DNA from 3 places in the Kineococcus endophyticus genome. Region 1 is predicted to be linked to each of the others. Evidence: riboswitches for the same ligand, from Rfam matches in the RefSeq annotation. Region 1 holds a riboswitch; each other region holds the start of a gene.
What was found. A riboswitch is a leader RNA that binds a small molecule or an ion and turns the genes downstream of it on or off. The one in region 1 is predicted to bind S-adenosylmethionine.
Positions count from the first base shown of each region.

Region 1 (10,061 bases):
GGTGCCCTCACCATCGCCTGGGACGTCGAGCGGAGCCTGCGCGAGGACGAGGCCGTCCTGGTGACGGCCGTCGCCGACGCCACCGCCCAGGCCGCCCGCCGCGCGCAGCTCTACCGCGAGCGCCGGGACGTCGCCCACACCCTGCAGGCCGCGATGCTGCCGGAGCTGCCCGCGCTGCCCGGTCTGCAGCTGGCCAGCCGCTACCTGCCGTGGTCACCCACGGACGAGCAGGTCGGCGGCGACTGGTACGACGCGATCGCCCTGCCGGACGGCGGGGTGCTGCTGCTCATCGGTGACGTCGCCGGGCACGACATCGAGGCCGCCGCCCGCATGGGCCGGGTGCGGTCGATGTTCCGGGCGCTCGCCGTCGACCACCCCGAGGAGCACCCGGCGGCGCTGGTCCACCGGCTCGACCACGTGCTCGACGCCCTCGGCGACCTGACGCTGGCGACCATGGCCGTCGTGCGGCTGGACCCGCCCGGGCCGGGGCGGCAGGTGCACTGGACGACGGCCGGGCACCCCCCGCCGCTGCTCGTCGACGCGCAGGGGCACAGCACCGTGCTGCTCGCCGACCCGGACCTCCCCCTGGGCGTGGCGCCCGGGCGGCCCCGGCACGACCACGTCCGGGAGTGGCCGGCCGGCGCGACGCTCGTCCTCTACACCGACGGGCTCGTGGAGCGCCGCGGCCGCGACGTCGGGGACGGGATCCTCGTGCTGCGCTCGAGCCTGGAGCGCACCCACACCGAACCGCTGGAGACGCTGCTCGGCGAGCTCGTCACCGCGCACGTGGCGAACTCCGAGGACGACTGCGCGGTGCTCGCGGTGCGCGACACCGCCTGACGGGGAGCCCGTCAGGGGCGGCGGTACCCGGCTCCGGCGTGGGCGGCCGCGAGGCGCGGGCCGTCGCCGGTGCCGAGGCGTTCGCGCAGCGTCGTCCCGGGCGGTGGAGGCGGCGCCGTCCGGCCGCGACGGGCGAGCTCGGGCACGAGGTGGTCGACGACGTCGGCGAAGGTGCCGGGCATGGTCGCGTACATGAGGTTGAACCCGTCGACGTCGGCCTCCTCGGCGAAGGCCTCCAGCTCGTCGGCGACGGTCTGCGGCGAGCCCGCGAGCACCGGGCCGCGTCCGCCCACCGCGACGAACTGCGCGAGGTCGTCGACGGTCCAGTCCCGGTCGGGGTCGTCGGTGAAGCTGCGCAGCGCCGAGCGGTTCGCGTCGGTCGTGACGTGCTGCAGCCGGTCCCCCGGCGCGGCCCCGGCGAGGTCGACGCCGGTCCAGCCGCCGAACAGGGCGAGCGCGCCCTCCCGGCTGGCGTGCTCGCGCAGGTCGGCCAGCAGGGCGTGGGCCTCGGCGTCGGAACTGCGCACGACGGGGGTCAGGCCCGCGTACACGGCGACGGACCGGGGGTCACGCCCGGCCTCCTCCACCTTGCGGCGCAGCGAGTCCACCGAGCGGTGGGCGATCGCGGCGGTCGGGGCGATGACGAAGACGCACTCGGCGTGGCGGGCCGCGAACTCCTGCCCGCGCGGGGAGGAACCGGCCTGGAACACGACGGGCGTGCGCTGCGGGGAGGGTTCGCACAGGAACGCGCCGGGCACGTCGAAGTACCGGCCGTGGTGGGCGATGTCGTGCACCTTCGCCGGGTCCGCGTAGACGCCGCGGGCCGCGTCGCGGACGACGGCGCCGTCCTCCCAGGACCCCTCCCAGAGCTTGTAGCAGACCTCGAGGTACTCCTCGGCGACGTCGTAGCGCTCGTCGTGGGCGACCTGGGCGGTGAACCCGAGGTTGCGGGCGGCGGAGTCGAGGTACCCCGTGACGACGTTCCAGGCGATCCGGCCCTCGGTGAGGTGGTCGAGCGTCGTGAGCCGGCGAGCGAGGGAGTACGGCTGCTCGTACGTCGTCGTGACGGTGAGGCCGAACCCGAGGTTCTCGGTGACCGCCGCCATCGCCGACACCGCCGCGAGGGGGTCGTTCACGGGGACCTGCGCCGCGGCGCGGACGGCGGCATCGCGGGACCCGCCGTACACGTCGTAGGTGCCGAGGACGTCGGCGAGGAACAGCGCGTCGAAGCCGCCGCGCTCGAGCAACCGGGCGAGGTCGGTCCAGTGCCGCAGCGTGCGGTAGTCGGCGCTGCGGTCCTCCGGCCGGCTCCACAGGCCGGCGGCCTGGTGCCCGACGCAGGCCATGGCGAAGGCGTTGAGGCGCAGCGGTTTCACGGGGTGGGACCCTCCAGGGGCTCGTGCGCGGTCTCGCGCGTGCAGGCGGCGGCGACGGTCGTGAGGACCGCCAGGAACGTCAGGTAGCCGGCGACGAGCCAGGGCGAACCCCCGCCGGCGGCCAGCAGCGACGCTGCGACGAGCGGGGTCAGGCCCCCACCCAGGACGGCCCCGATCGAGTACCCCAGGGACGCGCCGCTGTAGCGCGTCCGGTCGTCGAACTGCTCGGCGAAGAACGCGCCCTGGGCGCCGTACTGGCTGTCGTGGCCGAGGTTGACGGCGACGACGACCGCCCCGACGACGAGGGCCGTGGACCCCGTGTCGAACAGCAGGAACGCGGGGACGGAGAACACAGCCGTCAGCACCGACCCGGCCAGGTAGACGGGGCGGCGGCCGACGCGGTCGGACAACCACCCCCAGAACGGGGTCGTCGCCAGGCTCAGCACCGACGCGACGAGCACCGCGAGCAACCCCACGTCCGCCCCGTCCGCACGCACCTCGCTGCCGAGGTAGCTGAGCGCGAAGACGGTGTAGAGGACGTAGGACCCGTTCTGCCCCAGCCGCATCCCGGTCGTGACGAGGACGCCGCGGCGGTTGGTGCGCAGGACCTCCGCCACCGGGCGGCGGGCGGTCGCCTCGGCGTCGCGGACCGCGGCGAAGGTGGGCGACTCGGTGACCTTGAGCCGGATGAGCAGGCCGACCACGACGAGGACGGCGCTGGCCAGGAACGGCAGCCGCCACCCCCAGGCCAGGAACGCGTCGTCGTCGGTGAGGGAGCGGGTCAGCCAGAACCCGCCGCTGGCCAGCACCATGCCCGCGGCCGAGCCCGTCTGCGGGATCGCACCGAACAACCCGCGCCGTCCCGTGGGGGCGTGCTCGACGGCCAGCAGGACGGCCCCGCCCCACTCCCCGCCCGCCGAGAACCCCTGCAGCAGACGGCACAGCACGAGCAGGACCGGAGCCCAGACGCCGATCTGGGCGTGCGTCGGCAGCAGGCCGACGGCGGTCGTGGAGACGCCCATGACGAGGAGGGAGGCGACGAGGACGGCCTTGCGGCCCACCCGGTCGCCGACGTGCCCGGCGACGGCCCCGCCGAGCGGGCGGGCCAGGAAGCCGACGGCGTAGGTGGCGAACGCCGCGACGACACCGACGGCCCCGCCCACGTCGGGGAAGAACAGCGGGCCGAGCACGATCGCCGCCGCCGTCCCGTAGAGGTAGTAGTCGTACCACTCGATCGTGGTGCCGACGAAGCTGCCGAGGGCCGCACGACGGCGGGCCGTGCGGGCCGCCGGGCGGGTGCGGACGTCGGGGGACTGCAGGGCGCTCACGAGATCTCCCATCGGTCCTGGCGGAAGCACCTGTCCCGCCCCACGTCGGGGACGGGATGGTTGCTGCGACGTCGACGAGCCAGGTCTCTCGGTCGCTCTGGATGGCTGCGGCGAACGTACCCCACCCCGCACCGGGTACCGCAACACGGGCGGGTGGGTGGCGGGTCCGGCCGCCCGGCCGCCGTGGCCCCCGTCGGGGGGTCCCGGGCTGGCGCGACGGGGCCGGTGGGCCGACCATCGAGGGTGCCGGGTCCGGTCCGTCCCTCCCCCGATTCACGGGTCGATCACAGGTGGTGATGCCACAGTGCGGAGCGTGAGACCTCTCCGCTTCGGCGCCGTCGTGCTGCTCCTGCTGGGCAGCATGGCCGCCTCCCTGCCCGAGGAGACGGTCGCGGCCGCGGGCGGCGCGCGTGCCGAGGGGCCCCTGCGCCCGACGCGGGTCGTCTCCCTCGGCGACTCCGTCCCCACGGGGGCCCAGTGCGACTGCTCGCCGTTCCCCGTCCTCGTGGCGGCGGACCTGGCGGCCCCCGGGCAGCGCGTGGGGCTCGAGCAGCTCGCCGAGGACGGCGCGACGTCCGACGACGTCGCGGCCACCGTCGAGGACGACCTGTCGGACTTCTCCGCCACCGACGTCGTCCTGCTCGAGGCCGGCGCCAACGACCTGGCCGACCTCGCCGACGGCTCGGACCCACTGCCGGACGAGGCGCAGGTCGACAGCGCCGCCGCCGAGGCCGTCGCCACGGTCTCGGCCACCGTCGACCGCATCGTGCCCACCGGGGCGCGGGTCGTCGTCCTGGACTACTGGGCCGTGGGGCTCGACGGGGCGGTCGCCGACCAGGAGTACACGCCCGCCGAACAGGCCGTGCAGGACCAGCTGACGGACTCCTTCGACGACCAGCTGCAGGCCGCCGTGGACGCGAAGGGCGCCCGGGTCACGTTCGTGGGCCTGCGGCAGGTCTTCCACGGCGACGACGGGAGCCTGGACCCCACGCCGCTGCTGGCCGACGACGGGGACCACCCGAACGCGAAGGGCCAGCGGGCCATCGCGGACGCCGTGCTCACGGCCCTGTCCTCCGAGCGCGCCACACGTTCACCGAACATCCGCTGAGAACGCGCCATCCCGGTCCCTCACTCCCCCATGATCGGGAGGAACGCCCACCGGCGTTCGCAGGTACGGGGGGAGTTCCACGGTGGGTCTGTCGAGTCCGGTCACCCAGTGGGTGGCCATCGGGGTGGCGTGCGCGGCACTGGTCGCGATCGTCGTCGGCTGGAGGCTGCTGGCGCGGCGGGGGGTGCTGGCGCTGCTGGGCCGGGCGGCCTCGCTCATCGCGGTCAACCTGACCGTCCTCGTGGCCGTGTTCCTCGTCGTGAACTCCAAGTTCGGCCTCTACTCCGACTGGGACGACCTCCTCGGCATCCAGTCCGCGCAGTCCGCCACGACCACGACGACGTCCGGCGGGGGCACCGGCGGCACGACGACCGTGAGCGACCCGAAGGCCGAGCAGATCGCGGGCTACGACGGCCGCGTGTTCCGCGCGCAGGTGCCCGGACCGGCGTCCGGCGTCACCGGGACGGTGCTCGTCATGCTCCCCGCCGGGTACGGGAAGGCACCCGCCCCGGCGGGCGGGTACCCCGTCATCGAGGCCTTCCACGGCTACCCGGGAACCCCGCAGCAGTGGCTGGAGGCGATGGACGTCATGCCCTCGGTCGACGGCGCCGTCGCCCGCCGGCAGATCGTGTCGCCCATCCTGGTGTTCCCCGACCTGGAGATCCCCGCGGGCCGCGACACGGAGTGCGTGAACGGCGGACCCGGTGAGCCGCAACTGGAGACGTGGATGTCGAAGGACGTCCCGGACTGGGTCGAGAGCCACTACCAGGCCGCCCGCACGGCCAGTTCCTGGGCGACGATGGGCCTGTCGATGGGCGCGTGGTGCGCCAACCAGATGACGATGCTGCACCCGGACCGGTTCGGGGCGACGATCTCCTTCGGCGGGTACTTCAGGCCGAACTTCGGGTCGTGGAAGCCGTTCGCGCTGAACAGCCCCGCGGGGCAGCGGCTCGACCTCGTGACCCTGGCCAAGGTCAGCCCGCCCGCCGTGCGCGTGTGGGCCTTGGCCTCCAAGAGCGACTCGCTGTCCTGGCCGTCGACGTCGGCCCTGGCCGCGGCCGCGCACGGGCCGCTGCAGGTGACGATGGTGACCCAGCAGCAGGGCGGGCACCGCACGAGCATCTGGGCCGGGTTCGTCCCGCAGGCCCTGGACTGGCTGGGCGAGAACCTGCAGGGTTTCGCGCCGACGTCGGCCTGAGGCCCTCCCGCGCCCGGGAACCGGGCGCGGGGCCGCCTCGACGACCGGGTCAGCCGCGACGGCGGCGGAGTTCGGCGGTGAGGGCCGGCAGGACCTCGGTGAGGTCCCCGACGATCCCGTAGTCGGCGAACTCGAAGATCGGGGCGTCGGGGTCGCTGTTCACGGCGACGACCGTCGCGGACGCCGCCATCCCGCCCTTGTGGTGGACGGCACCGGAGACGCCGAGCCCCACGTACAGGCGCGGGGAGATCGTGACGCCCGTCTGCCCGACCTGCGCCTCGTGCCCGATCCAGCCCTCGTCCGTGGCGACGCGCGTCGCACCGACGGCACCGCCGAGCACGTCGGCGAGCTCCTCGACGCCGGAGAAGTCCCCCTCGACGCCGCGGCCGCCCACGACGACCACCTCGGCCTCGGCCAGCGGGGGCCGTTCGCTCGTGGGACGGCGCGTGCGCGAGACGACGGTCACCGCCCGGGCCGCGGCCGACGCCTCGGCCGTGTGCCGGACGACGGACGGCTCCGCGGCACCGTCCTGCGCGACCGCCTGCACGGCGTGCGGGGCGACGGCGACGACGGCGAGCGGCCCGGTGACGGCGCAGGCCGTGTCCCAGGCACCGGCCAGGACGGACTTGTGCGCGGTCCAGCGGCCGTCCTCGAAGGCCACGCCCGAGGCGCCCGTGACGACACCCGCGCCGGTGCGGACCGCGAGCCGGGCGGCCACTTCGCGCCCCTCGAACGTGGACGGGACGAGGAGCAGCCCGACGTCGCCGATCGCGGGCAGGACCGTCTGCAGGGCGTCGACGACGGACGCCGTCAGCTGCGCGTCGGCACCGTCCACCGCGACCTCGTGGACGGCGTCCGCGCCGTGGGCGGCGAGCTCGGCGCTGGGGGCCGAGTACCCCACCCACACGGCGTGGACCTCGAGGCCGAGACCGCGGGCCAGGGTCAGCAGCTCCAGCGCCGTCGGGCGCACGGCGCCGTCGAGGTGGTCGACGAGGACGGCCACCCGGCCGGCCGCGCGGTTCTCCTGCTCGCTCACGCGAAACCCTTCTGCGACAGGTAGTCCACCAGGGCGGGCACCGTCTCGGCGTCCCCGGTGACGAGGACGCGGTCGGGCCGCTCGGGGCGTTCGACGGCGTGGACGACGCGCGTGGCGGAGCCGGCCGGACCCACCGCGGACTCCGCCAGGTCCAGGTCGGCCAACGTCCACGTGGTCACGGGCTTCTTGCGCGCAGCCATGATCCCCTTGAAGTTCGGGAAGCGGGCGCGGAACGCCTGGTCGGTCACGGACAGCACAGCCGGCGTCGGGGCCGTGAGCTCCTCGACGTCGGTGGAGGTCTCACGCCGCACCGACACGACCCCGTCGGCCACCTCGATGCGGTCCGCGAGCGTCAGCTGGGGCCAGCCGAGCAGCTCCGCCAGCGCCGCCGGCACGAGCGAGGTCAGCCCGTCGAGGGCGGCCATCCCGGCCACGAGGACGTCGACGGGCTGCTCGGCGTGCAGCTTGGCGACCGCCGCGGCCAGGACGCGCGCGGTCGCGATGGCGTCGGACCCCGCCACGGCGTCGTCGTGCACGTGCACGGCGGTCGACGCGCCCATCGCCAGCCCGCGGCGCAGGGACTCCACGGCAGCGCTCGGGCCGACCGTCAGGACGGTGACGTCGTGGCCCTCAGCCGGGAACCCGGCGGCCTCGGCCGTCCGCAGCCCCGCCTCGACCGCGTCCTCGTCCAGCTCGTTGAGGGTGTCGTCGTCCCCGCCCCGCACGAGCAGGCCGTCGGACCGCAGGGAGCGGGGCTGCTGGATGTCGGGGACGTGCTTGACGCAGACGACGACCCGCACCTCAGGCCTCCCCGGCCCCGGCGCGGCGCGAGGCCGCGATCATGTCCTCGCGCGAGACCACCTTGACGCGCTCGCGGCCGCGCGGTTCCCCAAGCGAGCGCTCGTAGGCGTCGAGGGTCTCCCACTCGGTCCAGGTCAGGACCTCCACACCCTTGCCGCGCAGGAAGTCCAGCACGGCCTGGGGGTCCGGCTCGCTCGCCTGCGGCAGCTGCGCGGCGTCGGAGACCAGGTGCCGGACCGTCTCGGAGGCGTCCGACTTCGTGTGGCCGATGAGGCCGACCGGACCGCGCTTGATCCAGCCGGTGCAGTAGACGCCCGGCAGGGACCCGCCCTCGGGGTCGGTGACCCGGCCCTCGTGGTTGGCGATGACGCCGGCGAGGGCGTCGAAGGGCACGCCCGGCAGCGGGGAGCCGAAGTAGCCCACCGCGCGGTAGACGGCCTGGACGTCCCAGTCGTGGAAGTCGCCCGTGCCCTCGACCGTGCCGTCGCCCACGAGGCGCGTGCGCTCGGTCCGCAGGCCGCTCACGTGGCCGCCCGCGTCGGTCAGGACCTCGGCCGGGGCGTGCAGGAAGTGCAGGTGGATGCGCCGCGAGGCGGTCGACTCGCCCTCCTTCAGCGTCCAGTCGGTCAGCGTCTTGACGACCTGCCGGGTCTGGTTGGAGGAGGCGATGGCCTGCTCGGAGCCCTCGTCGAAGTCGAAGTCCTCCGGGTCGACGAGGACGTCGACGTCGGGGACGTGACCGAGTTCACGCAGCTCCAGCGGCGAGAACTTCACCTGCGCGGGCCCGCGACGGGCGAAGACGTGCACGTCCGTGACCGGCGAGGCCTTCAGCACCTCGTAGACGTTGTCCGGGATCTCCGTCGGGAGGAGGTCGTCGGCGTGCTTGGCGAGGATGCGGGCCACGTCGAGGGCCACGTTGCCGGCGCCGAGGACCGCGACGCGCTCGGCGTCCAGCGGCCACGTGCGCGGGTAGTCGGGGTGGCCGTCGTACCAGGAGACGAAGTCGGCTGCGCCGTAGCTCTCCGGGGCGTCCACCCCGGGGATCTCCAGGCGCGCGTCCTCGATGGACCCCGTCGAGAAGACCACCGCGTCGTAGTACCGCTGGAGGTCCTCGAGCGTGACGTCGGTGCCGAAGTCGACGTTCGTCAGGAGGCGGATGTCCCCGCGGGACAGCACCTTCTCGAGGGCGACGATGATCTGCTTGATGCGCGGGTGGTCCGGCGCCACGCCGTACCGGACGAGGCCGAAGGGCGCGGGCAGCCGCTCGATGAGGTCGATGCCGACACCGTCGAACCCGGTGCCCGACAGGTCGGCCTTGGAGAGGATGTCCGAGGCGTAGATCCCGGCCGGTCCGGCTCCGACGACGGCGACGCGCAGCGGACGGTTCGAATCGGTCACAGGTCTCGGTGTCCCTCTCGGTCGGTGCTCCAGCGCGGAGCGGGGTGGTGAGCGCGAACGTGCGTAGGTGAGCCTAACGCCGCGCGCCGACACGACCGTCGTCACGATGGCTCCTGTGGACCACCTGGACGACGACAGGGGCGGAACCCGCCCGGCGCACACACGGATCGTTCACCGGCAGGACGGCTCCCGCAACGGGACGACGGGCTCCCCCGGCTCCCCGGGACTGGCCGGGGTGTCGATGGGGCTCGCCTGCTACGTCCTGTGGGGGCTGTTCCCCTTCTACTTCCACGCGCTGCGCTCGGCCGGCGCCGTCGAGCTGCTGGCCTGGCGGATCGTCTTCTCCCTGGCCCTGTCCGTCGTCCTCGTCACGGTGCTGCGCCGGTGGGCGCGCGTCCTGGCCGTCCTGCGCGACCCCGCGCAGCGCGGGCTGCTGGCCCTGGCGGCGCTCGCGATCGCCGTGAACTGGGGCGTGTACGGCCTCGCCGTCGTCACCGGTCACGTCCTGGAGGCGTCGCTGGGGTACTTCGTCAACCCGTTGCTGACGGTGCTGCTCGGCGTCCTCGTGCTGCGCGAACGGTTGCGGCCCGGGCAGTGGGCGGCCGTCGGGGTGGGGCTCGCCGCGGTCGTCGTCATCACCGCGGACCTGGGGCGGCTGCCGTGGATGGCGCTGACCCTGGCCGTGTCCTTCGGCACGTACGGCCTGCTGAAGAACCAGCTGGCCCGCCGGGGCGCGGGCGTGGACCCGCTGACGGGGCTGACGGTCGAGACGGGTGTCCTCCTCGTGCCGGCCGTCGTCGCGCTCGCCGTGCTCGGCGACCGCCTGACGTTCGCCGGCGAGGGGTCGCTGCACACGACACTGCTCGTCCTGGCGGGCCCGACGACGCTCGTGCCGCTCGTCCTGTTCGCGGCCGCGGCGGCCCGCGTCCCGCTGACGGTCGTCGGGATGCTCCAGTACGTCACGCCCGTCCTGCAG
Region 1 is NZ_JBFNQN010000003.1:248,447-258,507, reverse strand. It holds gene AB1207_RS05410 (PP2C family protein-serine/threonine phosphatase) at 1-840, shown strand, start outside; gene AB1207_RS05405 (LLM class flavin-dependent oxidoreductase) at 852-2,216, opposite strand; gene AB1207_RS05400 (MFS transporter) at 2,213-3,556, opposite strand; SAM riboswitch class I at 3,550-3,652, opposite strand; gene AB1207_RS05395 (SGNH/GDSL hydrolase family protein) at 3,858-4,652, shown strand; gene AB1207_RS05390 (alpha/beta hydrolase) at 4,735-5,850, shown strand; gene AB1207_RS05385 (electron transfer flavoprotein subunit alpha/FixB family protein) at 5,900-6,886, opposite strand; gene AB1207_RS05380 (electron transfer flavoprotein subunit beta/FixA family protein) at 6,883-7,686, opposite strand; gene AB1207_RS05375 (FAD-dependent oxidoreductase) at 7,688-9,085, opposite strand; gene rarD (EamA family transporter RarD) at 9,153-10,061, shown strand, end outside.

Region 2 (10,061 bases), on a different contig from region 1:
CTTGCCCGTCGTCGTCACCTCGGCGCGCAGGGTTCCGTTGCAGCCGCCCTCGACGACGGCCGAGGACGGTTCGAGCAGCACCGCGAAGTCCGCGGCGAGCAGCTCGGGGTGGTTCCGGGCGAGCCGGCCCAGGCCGTTGCGGGCGGCCTCGACCTCCTCGTGGTCGTAGAAGACGAACGTCACGTCGCGGGTGAGGTCCTCCCCCGCCGCGGCCACGCGGCGGGCGAGCGCGAGCTGGACGCCGACACCGCCCTTCATGTCGCACGTGCCGCGGCCGACCAGGACGTCGCCGTCGACGGGGTGCTGCTCGCGCCGCACCGGCAGGTTCGGCGGATCCGTCAGCGGCACGGTGTCGAGGTGGCCGGCGAGCAGGACGCGCTCGGAACGACCCAGCGTCGTGCGGGCCACGACGGCGTCGCCGTCGCGCGCGACCTCCAACCCCGGAAGGGCGCTGAGCGCAGCCTCGACGGCGTCCGCCAGCGCGCGCTCGTCACCACTGACCGAGGGGATGTCGCAGATCCGCCGGACCAGCTCGACGACGTCGAGGGCGGGGTCGCTCAGGTCGGTCGGCGGACCGGCCGGGGTGACGGGCGTGGAGGTGGGGACGCTCACGCACCTCACCCTAGCCAGGGGCCCCGCTTGTAGGGTCGAGCGCGTGAGCGAGCCGAACACCCCGTCCCCCCAGCCCAGCCCCGAGCAGAGCCGTCGGGCGTGGGGCCACGGCCTCGCGACGTACGCCGAGGACGGCACCGTGCTCGACGTCTGGTTCCCCTTCCCCGCGCTCGCCCCCGCGCCGACGACGAGCTCCTACGGCGTCCCGGCCGAGCTGGCCTCGCTGGAGACCGACGACATCCACCGCCGCACCAGGCAGCGCGTCCTGACGGTCGACATCGACCTCGACGCCGCGCCGGCCGACACCGCCGACGCCTACCTGCGGCTGCACCTGCTCTCGCACCGGCTCGTCGCCCCGCACGGCGCGAACCTCGACGGGATCTTCGGCGTCCTGGCCAACGTCGTGTGGACGAACCACGGGCCGTGCGCAGTCGCCGACTTCGAGCGGGTCCGCCTGGCCCTGCGGGCGAACGTCGGGCCGGTCACCGTCTTCGGCATCGACAAGTTCCCGCGCATGACCGACTACGTGACGCCCACGGGCGTGCGCATCGCCGACGCCGACCGCGTCCGCCTCGGTGCGCACCTGGCGGCCGGCACGACGGTCATGCACGAGGGGTTCGTGAACTTCAACGCCGGCACCACCGGCACGTCGATGGTCGAGGGCCGCATCTCCGCGGGCGTCGTCGTCGGCGACGGGTCCGACGTCGGCGGCGGCGCCTCGATCATGGGGACGCTGTCGGGCGGCGGCAAGCAGGTCGTCAGCATCGGCGAGCGGACGCTGCTGGGCGCGAACTCGGGCACCGGCATCAGCCTGGGCGACGACTGCGTCGTGGAGGCCGGCACGTACATCACGGCCGGGACGAAGGTCAGCCTGCTGGGCGAGGACGGCACCGTGCAGCAGACCGTGTCGGCCCGCACGCTGTCGGGCTCGGACGGGCTGCTGTTCCGCCGCAACTCCCAGACGGGTCAGGTCGAGGCGCTGCCGCGCAAGGGCGTCCGGGTCGAGCTGAACCCCGCGCTGCACGCCAACTGAGGTGGCCGGCACCCCAGCCCGCCCGCGTCCCCGCTCCCGTCCCCGTTCGCGTCGACCGTCCCCGGGCGCCCGGCACACCCGTCGCCTCCGGCTGGTGACGGCGCTCGTCGCGACGGGTGTCGTCGTGGCCGGTGGCGTCGTGTGGCTGACGCGCGACCCCGAGGCGCCGGTCGTCGTGGAGCGCTGCCGCGCCAGCGTCGACGGCGAGTCCACGTCGATGTCGCCCGAGCAGGCCGCGAACGCCGCGACGGTCGTCGGGATCGCCGTCCGCCGGGGGCTGCCCGCGCGGGCGGCGACGATCGGGATCGCGACGATCGTCCAGGAGTCGGGGATGCGCAACCTCGACCACGGCGACCGCGACTCCCTGGGCCTGTTCCAGCAGCGGCCCTCCCAGGGCTGGGGAACGCCGGAACAGGTGCAGGACCCGGTGTACGCGACGAACGCCTTCTACGACGCCCTGGTCAAGGTCGAGGGGTACCGCGACCTGCCGGTCACCGATGCGGCACAACGCGTGCAGCGCAGCGGTTTCCCACTCGCCTACGGCGACCACGAACCGGAGGCGCGGCTCGTGGCCTCGGCCCTGACGGGGTACACCCCGGGCGGCTTCACCTGCCACCTGCGCCCGGCACCGGTGTCGCAGGAGTCCGGGGACGACGTGGAACTCGCCCCGGCGGCGCAGCGCTTCGCCGACGCGGCCGGCACCCAGGTGACGACGTCGGCACCGGAGGTGGTCGCGGGGACGCGAGGACGGGCGGTGGAGTTCACCCTGGGCGGGGACGACGCCCAGCGCACGGCCTGGGCCGTCGCGAGCTGGTCCGTGGCCAGCGCCTCGGTCTACGACGTGACGGAGGTCAGCGTCGAGGGTTCGCGCTGGTCGCGCGAGGAGTCCGGGCGCGGCTGGACGAGCGCCGCCACTGGGGTCCCCCGGGGCGGCGTCCAGGTGCGCCTGGGCGCGTGAGCGCGCCGGGTCAGCGGGACCCGAGCGGCACGTAGTCGCGCGCGCCCTCGCCGACGTACACCTGGCGGGGGCGGCCGATCTTCGTGGCCGGGTCGTTGATCATCTCGCGCCACTGCGCGATCCAGCCGGGCAGGCGGCCGAGGGCGAAGAGGACGGTGAACATCTTCGTCGGGAAACCCATCGCCTTGTAGATGATGCCCGTGTAGAAGTCCACGTTCGGGTAGAGCTTGCGCTCGATGAAGTACTCGTCGTGCAGCGCGATCTCCTCCAGGCGCATGGCGATGTCGAGGAGTTCGTCGCGCTTGCCGAGCTTGGACAGGACCTCGTCCGCCGTCTTCTTCACGATGGCGGCGCGCGGGTCGTAGTTCTTGTACACCCGGTGGCCGAAGCCCATCAGGCGCACGCCCTTCTCCTTGTTCTTGACCTTGGTCATGAACGTGTCCACGTCGTCGTCGGAGTTCTTGATGGTCTCGAGCATGTCGAGGACGGCCGAGTTCGCCCCGCCGTGCAGCGGACCGGACAGCGCGTGGATGCCGGCCGAGACGGAGGCGAAGAGGTTGGCCTGGCCCGAGCCGACGAGCCGCACCGTGGAGGTCGAGCAGTTCTGCTCGTGGTCGGCGTGCAGGATGAGGAGCTGGTCGAGGGCGCGGACGAGGACCGGGTCGAGCTCGTAGTCCTCGGCCGGGTTCCCGAACGCGAGCCGGGTGAAGTTCTCCACCAGGCCGAGCCGGTTGTCCGGGTAGAGCAGCGGCTGGCCCAGCGACTTGCGGTGCGCGTACGCAGCGATCGTCGGCAGCTTGGCCAGCAGCCGGACGGTGGACAGCTCGACCTGCTCGGCGTCGAACGGGTTGAGGGAGTTCGGGTAGAACGTCGACAGCGCGCTGACGGCGCTGGACAGGACGGGCATCGGGTGCGCGTCGCGGGGGAAACCGTCGAAGAACCGCTTCAGGTCCTCGTGCAGCAGCGTGTGGCGCTGGATGCGCGCCGTGAAGTCGGCCAGCTCGGACTCCGACGGCAGGTGGCCGTGGATGAGCAGGAAGCTCGTCTCGACGAACGTCGACCCCTCGGCCAGCTGCTCGATGGGGTACCCGCGGTAGCGCAGGATCCCCTCGTCGCCGTCGATGTAGGTGATCGAGCTGGCGCACGAGGCGGTGTTCGTGAAGCCCGCGTCGAGGGTGACCAGCCCGGTCTCCTTCAGCAGGCTGCCGATGCCGAAGCCGGCGGCGCCCTCGGTGGCAGGGGACACGGGGAGGTCCAGTTCCCCACCGGCGTGCTTCAGCGTCACGGAGTCAGCCATGTCGCGACCGTACCCGCCCCGATCGTCCACCCGCGACACAGGTCCGCCACCGGTGGAAGACGGGCGGACGGTCACGCCAGGTCGGCCAGCCGGTCCCCCACGCGGGCCACCCGTTCGTCGGTCGCCGTGAGGGCCACGCGGACGTGCCGCGCCCCGGGCGGGCCGTAGAAGTCGCCGGGGGCGACGAGGATCCCGCGGTCGGCCAGCAGGTCGACGGTCGTGCGCGCCGGCTCGTCCCGGGTGCTCCACAGGTAGAGCCCGGCCTCGCTCGCGTCGATGCGGAAACCGGCGCCCTGCAACGCCTTCCGCAGCACCTCGCGCCGCGCGCGGTAGACCTCGCGCTGCGCGGCGACGTGCTCGTCGTCGCTCAGGGCGGCCTGCAGGGCCACCTGCACGGGCCACGGGACGATCATCCCGGCGTGCTTGCGCACCTCCAGGAGCTCGGCGACCAGGGCCGGGTCGCCGGCGAGGAACGCGGCCCGGTACCCGGCGAGGTTCGACTGCTTGGACGTCGAGTACGCGACGAGCAGTCCGGTGTGATCGTTCCCACACACGCGCGGGTCCAGGACAGAGGCGACGAGCCCCCCGGCCGTCGTGTCGTGGGCCGGGGACCAGCCCAGCTCGGCGTAGCACTCGTCGGAGGCGACGACGACGTCGTGCTCGCGCGCCCAGGCCACCAGGGCCGCGAGCTCGGCGACCGTCCGGACCGCGCCGGTCGGGTTCGACGGGGAGTTCAGCCACAGCAGCCGGATGCGCGCACCGCCGTCCCAGGCGGTCTGCAGCTCCTCCACGGTGTCCGCCCCCAGCGGCGTCGCGCGGGCCAGCCGGGCCCCCACGTCGTACGTCGGGTAGGCCACCGCGGGGTGGGCGACGGTGTCGCCCGCGCCCACGCCGAGCAGGAACGGCAGCCAGGCCACCAGCTCCTTGGAGCCGACCGTGGGCAGGACGCCGTCCGGGTCGAGGCCGGGGACGCCGCGGCGGCGGGCGAACCAGGCCGCGACGGCCTCGCGCAGGGGCGCGGTGCCGTGCGTCTGGGGGTAGCCGGGGGCGTCGGCGGCCGAGCGCAGGGCGTCGGCGACGACGGCGGGGGTCGGGTCGACGGGGGTGCCGACCGACAGGTCGACGATCCCGTCGGGGTGGGACCGGGCGCGGGCCTTGGCGCCCGCGAGGGAGTCCCAGGGGAAGTCGGGGAGCGAGGCGCCGACCCGGCCGCGGGCCCCGGTCACCGGCTCGTGGCGGGTCGGCGCACTCACGTCAGTGGCCCTCGGCCTGCGGGGGCAGCGCGGTGACGACCGCGTGGTCGGTGTCGATGACGCCCATCTTGGCGGCGCCGCCGGGCGAGCCGACGGTGTCGAAGAACTCGACGTTGGCCGCCGTGAAGGCCGACCACTGCTCGGGGACGTCGTCCTCGTAGTAGATGGCCTCGACGGGGCAGACCGGCTCGCAGGCACCGCAGTCGACGCACTCGTCCGGGTGGATGTAGAGCGACCGCTTGCCCTCGTAGATGCAGTCCACGGGGCACTCTTCGATGCAGGCCTTGTCCTTGACGTCGACGCAGGGTTGCGCGATGACGTAGGTCACGGGATGTCCTCCTCCTCCGGCGGGCGGGCGGCCGGGACGCCCTCCGTAGTATCGCCGACGCCTGCGGCACACCGCACACGCACCACCCCGGGAGAGCAGTGACCGACCCCACGCCCGATGCGCTCGTCCGCCCGCTGACCGTCGGCGGGCGCGTCGTCGTGCGCCACCGGCTGCCCGACGGCTCGGCCACCGACGCCCTCGGGGACCTGCTCGCCGACGACGGGGAGACCCTGCGCATCGCCACCCGGCGCGGGGAGGTCGTCGTGGCCCGCGCGGACGTGCTGGCCGCCAAGCCCGTACCCCCGCCGCCGGCGCGCAAGGGCCCGCCGCACACCGCGGTCGGGACCGAGGACCTCGAACGCGTCATGGCCGAGCACTGGCGCCCGCTGGAGCGCGTCGACCTCGGCGGCTGGCGCCTGCGGGCGAGCGAGGGGTTCACGGGCCGGGCCAACTCGGCCCTGGCGCTCGGGGACCCGGGCCTGCCGCTGCGCGAGGCGGTCGCCGCCGTCGTGGACTTCCACACCGCCCGCGGGCTGCAGCCGCTCGTGGCCGTCGCCCACCCCGACGGCGGGCTGGGCGAGGGCACCGCGCTCGTCGACCTGCTGGCCGCGACCGGCTGGACCGTCCGGACGCCGACGGTCGTGCTGACCGCCGCGACCGACGACCTGCCCGGTGCCGCGGAGGTCCCGCTGCCCGCGGGCCTGCGCGTCGAGACGTCCGCCGAGCCGGACGACGCCTGGCTCGAGCGGTACCACTACCAGGGGCTGCCGACGGTGCCGCCGGCCGGACGCCGCATCCTCGTCTCGGCCGACGAGCAGGTGTTCGTGCGGATCGTCGACACCGGGACGGACGGCGGGACGACGGTGGCGATCGCCCGCGGGTCCCTGTCCCCCGGCTGGGCCGGGGTGACGGCCGTGGAGACGCTCCCCTCGCACCGGCGCCGCGGCCTCGGCCGGCGGGTGCTGGCCGAGGTCGCGGACTGGGCCCGCTCGCGCGGCGCCGCGTCGACCTACCTGCAGGTGCAGGGCGACAACGCGGCCGCGCGGGCGCTGTACGCGGGCGTCGGGTTCACCGTCCACCACGCCTACCACTACCGGGTCGCGCCGCAGCGCTGACGAGCGAACGGGATGTCTGCACGTCGGACCGGGAAAGCGCTCAGAAGACGCTTTTCGGGGCCCGGCGTGCAGACATCCCGTTCGCCACCGGACTACCGACCCGTCTCCTGCGACCGCACCGCCGCGGCGTCCACGGACGCGTGGGTGCCGATGTCCCAGACGAAGGGCGGCTCGGTGCCGTTGACCGACCAGTCCCCCACGATGCGCTGCTTGTAGACCACCGGGTTGTGCGAGGCGACCGTGCGTGCGTTGCGCCAGTGCCGGTCGAGGTCCTTGGCGCGGGACGTGCCGGACGCGCCGAGCGTGTTGAAGAGCAGCGTCGCGGCGCGCGGGACGGTCTCGGACAGGACGACCTGGGCCTGCGCCGTGCGGATCTCGGCCAGCACGTTGGCCTCGCGGTCGGCGTCCGTGCCGGGCAGGTGCGCGGTGTCGGCGGCCCCCTGGACGGCCTGCGCCGCAGCGCGGACGAGGGCGCGGGCCGTGAAGGCGGTCGCGGAGATCTCCCCCACGACCGACAGCACCTGGGCGTCGTTCCGGACGAGCGGGGCGAGGCCGTGGGTGTAGCTGCGGGTGCGGCCGCGCACCTGTGCGCCGGTGTCGCGCTCGACGGCGGCGGCGATGCCGGCGTGCACCGCGAGCAGGACGAGCTGGTAGAGCGCCGTCTGGTAGCGGAACCGGTCGGTGAACGGGGCGACGTCGGCGGCGTCCACCTCGACGTCGTCCAGGACGAGGGTGCCGGTGCCGGTGAGCTGCTGCCCGAACCCGTCCCAGTCGTCGGAGACGCTCGCGCCCTCGGCGTGGACCGGCACGAGGACGGTCACGGTCTCGAAGGAGCCGTCCGGGAGCTCGCGGCGGGCGGTGGCGTCGGTCCAGTCCGCGAAGATCGTGCCGGTCGTGTAGTACTTGCGGCCGCTGACGCTGGTGCGCCCGTCGCGGGTGGTCACGACCGTCTGCTGCCGGCCCGTGACGCCGTCCCCGACCTCGCTCCACGCGTTGCCGACGAGCTCACCGGCGACGACGCGCTCGACCCAGCGCGACCGGTACTCCCCCGCCGGCAGGCTCAGCACCTGCTCGACCCAGGCGATGTGCCCGCGGAACACCTGCGGCAGAGCGGAGTCCGCGGCCGCCAGGTCGACGAGGAGGTCGGCGAACTCGACGAGGTCCAGCCCCTCCCCGCCCTCGGCGACGGGCACCCGCAGCCGGCCGAACCCGGCCTCGAGGAGGTCGCGCACCTGCGCGCGCGGCAGCTCGTGGTCCTGCTCGCGGGCGACGACGCCCTCGGCGAACCGGGCGAAGAGCGGGGCGAAGCGCTCGGCGGCGGACTGGGTGGTGGCGGTCAGCGTGTCGCTGGTCAACGGGGTCTCCTCGGTCGCGGAGGGCCCGGGCGGGGGGCCGGCGGCGCGGGGACCGTTCGTCCTTACCCGTGCCGGAGCACCAGGGTCAGGTCGTCACCCGGGGCACCCCACGACGAGGAGGGTTGCCGGCCAGCGAGCCGGGGCTTCGCGCTGGCGCTCATGACCTGGGAGCAGGAAACCAGACCCTGCCGGTCCGGTTCAAGCGCACGGCCGAACGGGAGCGGTGCACCCCAGCCCCCCGGGGTGCCCCGCTCCCGTGCCCCACTCGCGACGACCGCCCCCCGGAGCTCAGCCCCCCGGCTCCGGTGCCGTCGCGAGGTCCTGCGTCGCGACCGGGACTCCCCTCCGGGTCCCGGTCGCGACGAGCCTTCAGATCCGCCGGTCGGCGGGGTCGCGCAGGTCGATGACCCGCTGCGGGGCAGCCGACGCGTGCTCGGCCTGCGCGGCCTGGAGCACGTCGGTGATCTCGTGGCCGATGAGCTCGTGGCGCTCCAGCAGCGCGTCGCGCAGCGCCTCGACGAGGTGGCGGTGGCGACCGAGCAGCTCGCGGACGGCCTCCTTCTGCTCGCGCAGCAGGTTCTCCACCAGGCGGCGGCCCTCGGAGTCGCCCAGGACGCGGGAGACGAGGTTGCCGTCGGCGAAGGCGCCCTGCTGGACGGCGGCGAAGGACACGAGCGTGCCCGCCATGCCCGCGGAGCCGACCATCTGGGCGGCGACCGACGTCGCCGACTGCAGGTCGCCGGCCGGACCGGTGGAGACGTCGCCGAAGAACAGCTCCTCGGCCACCTGCCCCCCGAAGGCGATCTTGATCATGCCGGCCAGCTCGGTGCGCGAGCGGGTGTAGACGTCCTCGGCGTCACCGTGGGCGAGCAGCCCGAGGGCGCTGGCGCGCTTGACGATCGTGAGGATCTCCAGGCGCCGCTGCGGCGCGACGAGCCACGCGACGGCGGCGTGCCCGGCCTCGTGGGTCGCGATGAGGCGCGCCTCGTGGTCGGTGTAGGCGACCGGCTGGCCGAGGCCGACCTCGGTGACGAGCCGGGCGTGCTCGACGTCGGCCCAGCTCATGCCGTCGCCGCCGCGGCGGACCGCGTTGACGAGGGCCTCGTCGAGCAGGTTCTCGATCATCACCGGCGAGTAGCCGTTGGTGATGCCGGCCAGGGCGTCGCGGCGCTCGGCCTCGTCGAGGGGCGCCTCGTGGGCCTTGCGGGCCAGGAAGTGGTCGACGAGCTGCCGGCGACCGGCCTTGTCCGGCAGACCGAAGGTCATGCGGCGGTCGAAGCGGCCGGGGCGCAGCAGCGCCGGGTCGAGGGCGTCGGCGCGGTTGGTCGCGGCGATGATCAGGACCTCGACGGGTTCGCCGACGGGACGCTGGAGCCGGCGGTCGGCGGGCAGGAACCGGTTCACCGTGTCGACGAACCAGCCGTGCAGGCGCTCGGACGTCGTGGGCTCGTCGAAGGACTGCATCTGCACGAGCAGCTCGTTGACGACGCCGCTGGCACCCTCGCTGGAGGCGAGCCGTTCGGTCTGCAGCGCAGCGTGTCCCGTCGCGGGAGCGGTACCCGGCAGGGACATGGGCAGGTTGGTGAGGCCACCGCAGCCCATGACGCTCGCGGTCGTGGCGGCGGTCATCGAGCTCATGCCGCCGCGGGCACCGGCGATCGCGTCGATCTCCTCGATGAACCCGATGGCGCCGCCCTCGCGGCGGGCGGCCTTGCGCAGGGCCTTGAAGTAGGAGCGCACCTTGCGGGCCGTCGCGCCGTACCACATGGACTGGAAGCTGGTCGCGGAGACGAAGAGGAACGGGACGCCCGCCTCGCGCGCCATGGCCTTGGCCATGTGCGTCTTGCCCGTGCCCGGCGAGCCCTCGAAGAGGAGGCCGCGGCGCGGACGGCCGCCCATGCGGCTGCGGAAGGTGCGCGAGCCGAGGAACAGGTCGAGGCTGCGCTCGACGTCCTCCTTGACGGGGTCCAGGCCCTTGACGTCGTCGAGGGAGACGTCGATCTGCTCGGGCCGGTACACGACGTGCGGCGAGCGCCCGGAGACGAGGGTCTGGCCGAGCATCAGCGCGATCATGAAGGCGAAGAAGACGCCGATCATGAGGTACAGGGGG
Region 2 is NZ_JBFNQN010000011.1:24,529-34,589, reverse strand. It holds gene dapE (succinyl-diaminopimelate desuccinylase) at 1-612, opposite strand, end outside; gene dapD (2,3,4,5-tetrahydropyridine-2,6-dicarboxylate N-succinyltransferase) at 656-1,645, shown strand; gene AB1207_RS16005 (hypothetical protein) at 1,740-2,603, shown strand; gene AB1207_RS16000 (citrate synthase) at 2,614-3,900, opposite strand; gene dapC (succinyldiaminopimelate transaminase) at 3,972-5,153, opposite strand; gene fdxA (ferredoxin) at 5,155-5,481, opposite strand; gene AB1207_RS15985 (GNAT family N-acetyltransferase) at 5,580-6,596, shown strand; gene AB1207_RS15980 (acyl-CoA dehydrogenase family protein) at 6,689-7,951, opposite strand; SAM riboswitch class IV at 8,005-8,116, opposite strand; gene AB1207_RS15975 (AAA family ATPase) at 8,321-10,061, opposite strand, start outside.
Region 2: it holds a riboswitch for S-adenosylmethionine, as region 1 does, so the genes downstream of both, AB1207_RS15980 (acyl-CoA dehydrogenase family protein) here and AB1207_RS05400 (MFS transporter) in region 1, are expected to answer to the same signal.

Region 3 (10,061 bases), on a different contig from region 1:
CGGGTTCGCCACGGTGCGCGTGCTGCCCGGCGCCGACACGGGGCCGGTGGCCGACGAGCTGGACGCCGCCGAGGCCGGGCTGCGTGAGCTGCTGGCGGCCGCGGGCGTCGAGGACGTCCCCGCGGCCCGCGCCGCGCACGAGGAGCGGCGCGCGGCCCAGGCCGCCGTCGACCTCGCCCGCGCGCAGCTGTCCCAGCTGACGGCCGACGCGGACGCCGACGCCCTGCGGGCCGAGGCCGAGCGGCTGGCGGCCGACCTCGGGACCGGTCCCACGACCGGCCCGACGACCGGCCCGACGACCGGCGAGGACGACCTCCCGGCGCTGCGCGCGGCGGAGGCGGCGGCCCGGGAGGCGGTGCAGGAGAAGCGCTCCCGCGGCCGCGACGTCCAGGCCCGTGCCGCCGCCCTCGCCCGGACCGCGGACGGGCTGGCCCACGAGCTGACGGCCCTGCAGACGCGGCTGGAGCTGTCGCGGACCGAGGTGGCGACCGCCGCCGAGCGGCTCGCGACCGCCCGGGCCGCCACCGGCGACGCCGAGCTGGAACGGGCCGCGGCGGAGACCGGTGACGCGGCCGCCCGGACGGACGCGGAGGTCCGGGCCCTCGAGACCGACCTCGCCGACCGGGACGAAGCGACCGTCCTGCGCCGGGCCCGCGAGGTGCAGACGGCCCTCGACGCGCTCTCGGGGCGCCGGGACGAGCTCGACGACGCCCTCGTGCTGCTCGAGGCGAAGCTGTCCGTCATGGGCGGCGAAGCCCGGCAGGAGGCGTGGGACGAGGCCGAGTCGCGCGTGCAGCGGCTGGCCGAGGAGCAGGCGGGTCTGGAGCGTCGCGCCGCGGCGGCCCGGCTGCTGCTGCGCACGCTGGACCGGCACCGCGACACCCAGCGCCGCCGCTACGTCCAGCCGTTCACCGACCGCCTCGAGGAGCTGGGACGCACGGTGTTCGGCGAGACGTTCGCCATCACCCTCGACGACGACCTGCGGATCGTGCAGCGGACGCTGCACTCCAGGACCGTCGCCTACGAGCACCTGTCGACGGGGGCCAAGGAGCAGCTGGCGGTGCTGGTGCGGCTCGCGTGCGCCACCCTGGTCGACCCGGCCGACGGCGTGCCCGTCGTCCTGGACGACGCCCTCGGGCACACCGACCCCGAGCGGCTGAAGCGGCTCGCGGCCGTCTTCGAGCACGTGGCCCCGACGACGCAGGTGCTGCTGCTGGCCCCGGGGCCGGGACTGCACACCGACCTGCCGGGCGCCGTCGTCCTCCGCCTCGACGACGGCCCGGGCGAGGGGTCGGGACCGGCGGTCAGAACTCCTGCAGCTGCAGGCGCATCCACGGGCTGAACGGGCCGGGTTCGGCGGCGACCTCGGCCCGCAGCTGGGCGAGGTCCACCCAGCGGTAGTCGTCGACCTCGCTCGGGTCGAGGGCCAGGTCCCCGGCGAGGCGGGCGGTGAAGACGGGGCAGATCTCGTTCTCGACGGTCCCGTCGGCCATGACGGCGCGGTAGCGGAACGTCGGCAGCAGGGGCTGCACGTCGGTGACGGGGGCGCCGAGCTCCTGCACCGAACGCCGGGCCACCGCGTCGGCGGGTTCCTCCCCCGGGCCGGGGTGGCCGCAGAAGGAGTTCGTCCACACGCCGGGCCACGTCCGCTTCACGGCCGCGCGGCGGGTCAGCAGCGTCCGGCCCGCCCCGTCGACGATCCAGCAGGAGAAGGCCAGGTGCAGCGGGGTGCTGGTGTGGTGCACGTCCGCCTTCGGCGCCGTGCCGCAGGGCGTGCCGTCCTCCGTCAGCAGGACGACCAGTTCGACGGTCGGGTCGGCGGGAGCGAGGGTCACCCCCGCACCGTAAGCCGTCTCACGGGGTGCTGCGCGCAAGGAAGGCCGCGACACCCGCGGCGATCCCCTCCGCGGCGCGCTGCCGGAAGGCCGGGTCGCTCAGTTGCGCCGCCTCCCGCGCGTTGCGCATGTTGCCCGCCTCCAGCAGCACCGCCGGGGTCCGGGCGAGGTTCAGCCCGGCGAGGTCGGAGCGCCGGGTGAGGCCCGGCTCGACGAGGTTCCCCGGGTAGTCCGCCCGGGGCAGGCCCGTCGCCGTGGCGAAGGCCGGGAGCAGGTCGCGCGCGGCCACGTCGGACGGGTCCAGGACGGCGCGGTTGCCGCCGTCGGGGGCGAGCGCGGGTTCGGCCACGTGGAACCCGGTGGCGTCCGCGGGTGCGCCGTCGGCGTGGATCGACACCGCGAGGGCGGCGCCGGCGTCGTTGGCGACCGCCGCGCGCTCGTCGACGCACGGACCGACACCGGTGTCGTCGGTGCGGGTCAGGACGACGGTGGTCCCCCGGGCGCGCAGCAGGGCCGCAGTCCGCTGGGCGACGTCGAAGGTGAAGGCGTGCTCGGGGTACCCGACGTCGGTCTCGGTGCCGGTGGTGTTGCAGGGCTTCTCGAAGCCGCCGGCCGGGACGAGAGCGTCCACGACCGCGGGGTGGGCGGCGTTGCCGCCGTTGTGCCCGGGGTCCAGCACGACGACCGGAGCGCCCGCCCGCACCACCGGGGCCCTGGACGGGGTGGTCGGGCTCGGCGTCACGGCGCCGGTCGCCGACGCCACCGTCGACGCCACCGGGGACGCCTCCGCGGACGACGGCACGGACGAGGGTGACGACGGCTGCACTGACGGGGTGGAAGGGGTCGCGCTCGACAGGGGGCTCGACGTCGAGGGTCCCGGGGCCGCGGGCGCCGGTGCGGAGCAGGCGCTCACCAGCAGCAGCGCGAGGAGGGGGACGGACCGCACAGCGCGAGCGCGCGGCACAGCCGTCCCCCTCCCCGGCACGGGCGGGTCAGGCCGGGACGGGCTGCGTCGCCGCGACGACGGCCTCGTCGAGCTCGGCGCCGAGCTGCAGGTCCTCCCCGGCGGCCAGGCGCGCCTCGAGCTCGCGCACCCGCGGGATGACGAGCTCGCCGAACGCCTCGACCTCCTCCTTGACGTGGAGGAACCCCAGGAGCAGCAGGTCGACGCCCACGAGCCGGTAGGCCAGGACACGGCGCGCCACCTCGTCGGGGGTGCCGACGAGGCCGGTGCGGAACCCGTCGTTGTACTGCACGAGGTCGCGGAACTCGCTGTCCGCCCACATGCCCTTGCCGTCCTTCGTGGAGTTCCCCGCCTCCTGGACGGCGGCGCCGAAGCCCTCGACCTTGGTGCGGTCGGCCTTGGCGATGATCTCCTCGAGCACGGCCTCGGCCTCCTCGCGCGTGTCGCGCACGAGGGCGAAGCCGTTGAGGCCGAAGCGGACGGTGCGGCCGTTCTGGGCGGCGAGGGCGGAGACCTCGCGGACGCCCTGGGCCGCGCCGGCGAGGGACTTGCCGTTCATGAAGTACCAGTCGCTCACACGGCCGGCCATGGCCTGTGCGGCGCTGGAGTTCCCGCCCTGGAACAGTTCCGGGGCGACCTTCGGCTGCGGCCGGAACGTGATGTCGGTGGCGTTGAAGAAGTCGCCGGACTGGCTGTAGCCGTCCTCGCTCCACACCCCGCGCAGCAGTTCGATGAACTCCTCGGACTGCTTGTAGCGGTCGTCGTGCTCGTGCCACGTGACGCCGAGCTGTGTCGCCTCGTTCTTGAACCAGCCGGACACGATGTTCAGCGCCAGGCGGTTGTCGGTGAGTTCCTGCGTGGTCGCGGCGAACTTGGCGAGCACACCGGGGTGCCAGAAGAACGGGTGGACGGCGGCGATGACCTTGAGGCGTTCGGTCGCCAGGAGCAGGGCCAGGGAGAACGAGGTCGACTCGTGCTGGGCGTCGGCGCCGTAGGAGGCGAGGTAGCGCACCTGGGTCAGGGCGTACTCGAACCCCACGCGCTCGGCGGCCTTGGCGACCTCGACGTTGTAGGCCGGGTCGTGGCTCGTGCGCTGCTCGATCGTCGAGACGACGAGGCCACCGGAGACGTTGGGGACCCAGTAGGCGAACTTCAGGGGCTCGTGCAGGGGCATCGCGGCGCGTCCTCCATCGGACCTGGCGGTAGCACCCCCGGGGGGTTGCTGCGGCGTCGTCGAGCCAGGTCTCTCAGCCGCTCTGGATGGGATCCACCGCAGCGTACCTCCTCCCCCACCCCGGAGCGGCCGCCGCTTTTCGGAACCTGGACTCGGACCGTTGCGGCGCAACGCATGCCGGAGAACCCTTTCCGGACGCCGATCGTCCGGAACCGCTTGACGACGATCTCGGACGGCTGTCAGAGTCCCCCCAGGTCATGAGCGCCAGCGTCAAGCCCCGGCTCGCTGGCCGGCAACCCTGGTTCGTCACGGGGTGCTCCGGGTGAGGACCAGGTCCGCAGGTGGTGCGGGCAAGGACGAACTTGGAGTTCCCGTGTCGAAGGCCTGTCCCCGCTCCCGCTGAGCGCACCCCTCTGCTCGCCCCCCGTCCGGACCCGGCGCACCCGCCGGGCCCGCGATCCCCCCTGCCCGGACTGCCGGACCCCCTGCTGGACCCCCTGCTGGACCCCCTGCTGGACCCCCTGCCCAGGAGTCGTCGTGATCGAACTGCGCCACCTCACCAAGACGTACGGGGACCCCCCGCACGCCACGACGGTCCTCGACCGTCTCGACCTCACCGTGCCCGCCGGCAGCATCACCGCCGTCGTCGGGCCCAGCGGTGCCGGGAAGAGCACGCTCGCCCAGTGCGTGACGCTGCTGACGCGGCCCACGTCGGGGTCGGTCGTCGTCGGCGGCCAGGACCTCACCCAGCTCGGCGCGGAGCGGCTGCGGGAGGCGCGGCGCCGCATCGGGACGATCTTCCAGAGCGACGGTCTGCAGACCCGCCGCACGGCCGCGCAGAACGTCGAACTCCCCCTGCGCTACCTCGGCGTCGTCCCCCGGGACCGGAAGCGGCGCGTCGCCGAGCTCCTCGAGCGGGTCGGGCTGGCCGGGCTGGCCGACCGCTACCCCCACGAACTGTCGGGTGGGCAGCGTCAGCGCGTCGGCATCGCCCGCGCCCTCGCCCTGCGCCCCGGCGTGCTGCTGTCCGACGAGGCGACGTCCGGGCTGGACCCGCAGGCGACGGCGTCGATCACGGGTCTGCTGCGGGAACTGCGCGACGACCTCGGCCTGGCGATCCTGTTCATCACCCACGAGATGGACACCGTCGTGGACGTGGCCGACGCCGTCGCCCGCCTGGACCACGGACGCATCGTCGAGGCCGCACCCCTGCTCGACGTGCTGCGCGACCCGGCCTCCCCGGTCGGGGCGGCGCTGCTGCCCCGCCGCGGCGTGGGCGACGCGGGCGGTCTGGTCGTCTGGGAGGTCCACTACCGCGGCGACGACGTCCCGGCCGACTGGCTCACCGCGGCCTCGCGCGAACTCGGCCACGACCTCGCCCTGCTCGGGGCGTCGGTCGGGACCGTCGCCGGACGCACCGTCGGGCACGCCACCCTCGGCGTCCCCGCGATGGTCGACCCCACCGCCCTCACCGCCGCCCTCGACCGCCGCGGCCTGCACGCGCAGACCCCGGCGACCACCCCGGCGACCACCCCTCGAGAACTGGACCTCGTGTGATCCCGCTCAGCGTCGCCGCCGCCTCGGACCTCGACACCCCGCTGGCGCAGATCCCCGCGCTCATCGCGCCGGCGCTCCTCGACACGCTGCTCACGGTCGGCATCGTCATGACGATCGTCGTCCTGCTCGGCGTGCCGATCGGCGTCCTGGTGCACAACCTCGCCCCCGGCGGGCTGTTCGAGCACCGGGCCGCGCACACCGTCCTGTCCTGGGTCGTCAGCACCGGCCGGTCGCTGCCGTTCCTCGTGCTGATGGCCGCGCTCGTCCCGTTCACCCGGTTCGTCACCGGCACGAACATCGGCATCCGCGCCGCCGTCGTCCCGATGGTCCTGGCCGGCACGGCGTTCTTCGCGCGCATCGTCGAGAACTCCCTGCGCTCGGTGCCGCCGCACCTCGTCACGGTGGCGCAGGCCTCGGGAGCCTCTCCGCTGCAGGTCGTCACGACCGTGCAGCTGGCCGAGGCCACGCCGTCCATCATCGGCGGGCTGACCATCAACACCATCGCGATGATCGAGTACTCCGCGATCGCCGGGACCATCGGCGCCGGCGGCATCGGCTACGTCGCCGTCACCTACGGGTACCAGCGCTTCGACCACGCCGTGATGATCGCGACCATCGTCGTCCTCGTGGCGCTCGTCGCCCTCGTCCAGCTCACCGGCGACGCCCTGGCCCGCGCGGCCGATCCGCGCACGCGCCGCCGTTCGGCCCCCACGCGCACCCTCCCCCGGAACACCCCTCAGAAGACCACGCAGAACACCACGCAGAACACCACCCAGAACCCGGAGAAGACCCTTGTCCACTGAGACCCGCGAACCCACCACCGACGACCACGGCTTCGAGATCCGCAAGCGGCGGCGCTGGCCGTTCGTCGCCGGCGGGGCCGTGGTCCTGCTCGGCGCCGCCGCCGCGATCGTCGTCCCGCGCCTCGGGGGCGACGCCACCGCGAACACCCAGGCGGGCGCGACGCTGTACGTCGCCACGGCCGAGGGCAACGCCCGCGAGGAGGCCCTCATCGAGTTCATCGCGAAGGACGTCGCCCCCAAGCACGGCATCACGGTCGCGTTCAAGGCGCTCGCCGACTCGAACACCATCAACCGGGCCGTCAGCGACGGCGAGGTGGCCGGGACGATCTACCAGCACAAGCTCTGGCTCGGGCAGGTCCTGCAGGCGAACCCCGACTTCCGGGAGGAGGCCGCCACGCCGGTGTTCCGCTGGGGCTTCGGCCTGTGGTCGGCGAAGTGGAGGAGCCCGCAGGACATCCCGGACGGCGGGACGGTCTCGCTGTACTCCGACCCCGCCAACGAGTCGCAGGGGTTGTTCGTCCTGCAGAAGGCCGGGCTCATCACGCTGAAGCCGGGCACGGACGTCGGGAAGGCCACGGTCGACGACATCGCGACCAACCCCAAGAACCTGAACTTCACGCTGCTGGACTTCGGCGCCCAGTCCCGCGCGCTGCCCGACCTGGACGCGGCCGTCGGCTACACCGAGTACTACCTGGCGGCGAAGATCCCGATCGAGCAGCAGATCTTCGCCCCGACCGCCCCCGACGAGTTCGCCGGGCAGTTGACCATCGGGTCGCGGTGGAAGGACTCGGACAACATCAAGGCGCTCGTCGCGACGTTCCAGGACCCCGCGGTCCAGGAGTACCTCGCGACGAACGCGGACGTGAAGGACGTGCTCCTGCCGCTCGACGCGGACTGACCCGGGGCACTCACCCGGGGGTCCTCAGACCGGGGTCGGCACGACCCCGGCGAGGACCAGGCACGACACGGCCAGCACGAGCAGCATGGCGACGTCGACCGCCCGGGAGCGGACCGCGAGCGCACCCGCGATCCGCACCGGGAGGACGAGCCGCAGGACGGCGGCCACGGCGAGGTCGGTGCCGAGCAGGACCCCGCCGACCGTCGGGCCGGCGAGCAGCGTGAGCGCCAGCGCCGCGACGATCCCGCCGACCAGGGTCAGCAGGACCGCGTTGCGCGGTGCGGGAACCTGCTCGGTGCCGGCCACGACGTCCACCCGTCCGTCAGTGGGCGAAGTGCCGGGCGCCGGTGAAGTACATCGTCACGCCGGCCTTCGTCGCGGCCTCGACGACCTCGGCGTCGCGGATCGACCCGCCGGGCTGCACGATCGCCCGCACGCCGGCGTCGAGGAGGATCTGCGCGCCGTCGGCGAAGGGGAAGAACGCGTCGGAGGCCGCGACCGAGCCGGAGGCCCGGTCGGCTCCGGCGCGGTCGACGGCGAGGCGGCAGGAGTCGACGCGGTTGACCTGGCCCATGCCGACGCCGACCGAGGCGCCGTCCTTGGCCAGGAGGATCGCGTTGGACCGCACGGACCGCACGGCGCGCCAGGCGAACTCGAGGTCGGCGAGCACCTCGGGCGAGGCCGCCTCCCCGGCGGCCAGGGTCCAGCCCGCCGGGTCGTCGCCGTCGGCGTCGACCGCGTCGAGGTCCTGGACGAGCACCCCACCGGAGACGTGGCGCCACTCCTGCGCGGCCCGGCCGTAGCCCTCGGGCAGCTGCAGGAGGCGGACGTTCTTCTTCTCCTGCAGCACCTGCAGCGCCTCGGGCTCGAACCCGGGGGCGATGACGACCTCCGTGAACACCGGGGCGACCTGCTCGGCCATGGCGCGCGTGACGACGCGGTTGGCGGCGATGACCCCGCCGTAGGCCGAGACGGGGTCGCAGGCGTGGGCCTTGGCGTGGGCGTCGGCGACGTCCGTGCCGGTCGCGATGCCGCACGGGTTGGCGTGCTTGATGACGGCGACGGCCGGGCCGGACAGGTCGTACGCGGCGCGCAGGGCGGCGTCGGCGTCGACGTAGTTGTTGTAGGACATGGCCTTGCCGTGCAGCTGGACGGCCTGGGCGATGCCGGGCGCGGCGGTCGGGTCGGCGTAGACGGCGGCCTGCTGGTGCGGGTTCTCGCCGTAGCGCAGGACGTCGGTGCGCTCGAGCGCGACCCCGGCGACGGCGGGCCAGCCCGCGTCGTCGGCGTCGAGGGTCTGCTGCGCGAACCAGGTCGCGACCGCGGTGTCGTAGGCCGCGGTGTGCGCGAACGCGGCCGCGGCCAGCCGGCGGCGCGCGGTCAGGTCGAAACCCCCGTCGGCGACGGCGGTCAGGACGTCGCCGTAGCGGGCGGGGTCGACGACGACGGCCACGCTGGGGTGGTTCTTGGCGGCGGCGCGGACCATCGACGGGCCGCCGATGTCGATCTGCTCGACGACCTCGTCGTAGGCGGCGCCGGAGGCGACCGTGGCGGCGAAGGGGTACAGGTTCACGACGACGAGGTCGAACGGTTCGACGTCGAGCTCGGCGAGCTGACGCACGTGGTCGGGCAGCCGGCGGTCGGCGAGGATCCCCGCGTGCACGCGGGGGTGCAGCGTCTTGACCCGGCCGTCCAGGCACTCGGGGAACCCGGTGAGCTCCTCGACGGGCGTCACGGGGACGCCGGCCGCGGCGATGCGGGTCGCGGTGGACCCGGTGGAGACGAGGGCGACGCCCGCGGCGTGCAGGCCCTGAGCGAGCTCCTCCAGACCGGTCTTGTCGTAGACGCTGACCAGCGCGCGCTTCACGGGGACCTTCGTGGCCTGGGGGTCCATCAGCGGGGTGCCGTCCTCTCGGGGTGGGTGAGCTCGTGGGCCAGCCGGCTCACGACGTGGGTGAGGAGTTCGCGCTCGACCGTCTTGATGCGCTCGTGCAGGCTCGCCTCGTCGTCGTCGGGCAGGACCCGGACGGCGGCCTGGTCGAGGATCGGTCCGGTGTCGACGCCGGCGTCGACGAGGTGGACGGTGCAGCCGGTGACCTTCACGCCGTGGGCGAGGGCGTCGCGGACGCCGTGCGCGCCGGGGAACGACGGCAGCAGGGCCGGGTGCGTGTTGACCGTGCGGCCGGCGAAGGCGTCGACGAAGGGGGCGCCCAGGATGCGCATGAACCCGGCGAGGACGACGAGCCCGGGCTCGTACCGGGCGACCTCGGCGGCGAGGGCGACGTCCCAGGCGGGTCGGTCGGCGAAGTCCGCGGGGGCGACGGTGAACGTCTCGACCCCGGCCCGCGCGGCGCGGTCGAGCGCGGTCACGCCGGGCTTGTCGGAGCCGACGGCCACGACCTGCCACAGGACGCCGCGGTCCGGGGAGTCGAGGAGCGCCTGGAGCGTCGACCCGGACCCGGAGGCGAGGACCAGCACCCGCACGGGAGCCGCGGGGGCTGCGGACTCGGGAGCGGGGTCACCGGCAGGCACGTGCACGGACTCTAGCCGCCGGCCGCCCCTGGTCCCGCACGGCGGCGCGGGGCCAGACTCGGCCCATGCCCCTGCGCACCCGTCCCTGGCCCGCCGGTGTGCCGTGCTGGGCGCACCTCGACACCCCCGACCCGGAGGCGTCCGCCGCCTTCTACGCCGCCACCGTGGGCTGGGCGACGGCCCCGCCCGGCCCGGACGGGTCGCGCGTCGCGACGGTCGAGGGGCACGCGGCCGCGGGCCTCGCCCGGTCCGACGAGCCCGCGCGGTGGACGCTGCACGTCGCCGTCGACGACCTCGA
Region 3 is NZ_JBFNQN010000007.1:24,638-34,698, reverse strand. It holds gene AB1207_RS11080 (AAA family ATPase) at 1-1,342, shown strand, start outside; gene idi (isopentenyl-diphosphate Delta-isomerase) at 1,305-1,835, opposite strand; gene AB1207_RS11070 (N-acetylmuramoyl-L-alanine amidase) at 1,855-2,610, opposite strand; gene sfnG (dimethylsulfone monooxygenase SfnG) at 2,828-3,973, opposite strand; SAM riboswitch class I at 3,984-4,066, opposite strand; SAM riboswitch class IV at 4,227-4,336, shown strand; gene AB1207_RS11060 (methionine ABC transporter ATP-binding protein) at 4,511-5,530, shown strand; gene AB1207_RS11055 (methionine ABC transporter permease) at 5,530-6,333, shown strand; gene AB1207_RS11050 (MetQ/NlpA family ABC transporter substrate-binding protein) at 6,323-7,231, shown strand; gene AB1207_RS11045 (DUF3017 domain-containing protein) at 7,256-7,537, opposite strand; gene purH (bifunctional phosphoribosylaminoimidazolecarboxamide formyltransferase/IMP cyclohydrolase) at 7,554-9,125, opposite strand; gene purN (phosphoribosylglycinamide formyltransferase) at 9,125-9,769, opposite strand; gene AB1207_RS11030 (VOC family protein) at 9,829-10,061, shown strand, end outside.
Region 3: it holds a riboswitch for S-adenosylmethionine, as region 1 does, so the genes downstream of both, sfnG (dimethylsulfone monooxygenase SfnG) here and AB1207_RS05400 (MFS transporter) in region 1, are expected to answer to the same signal.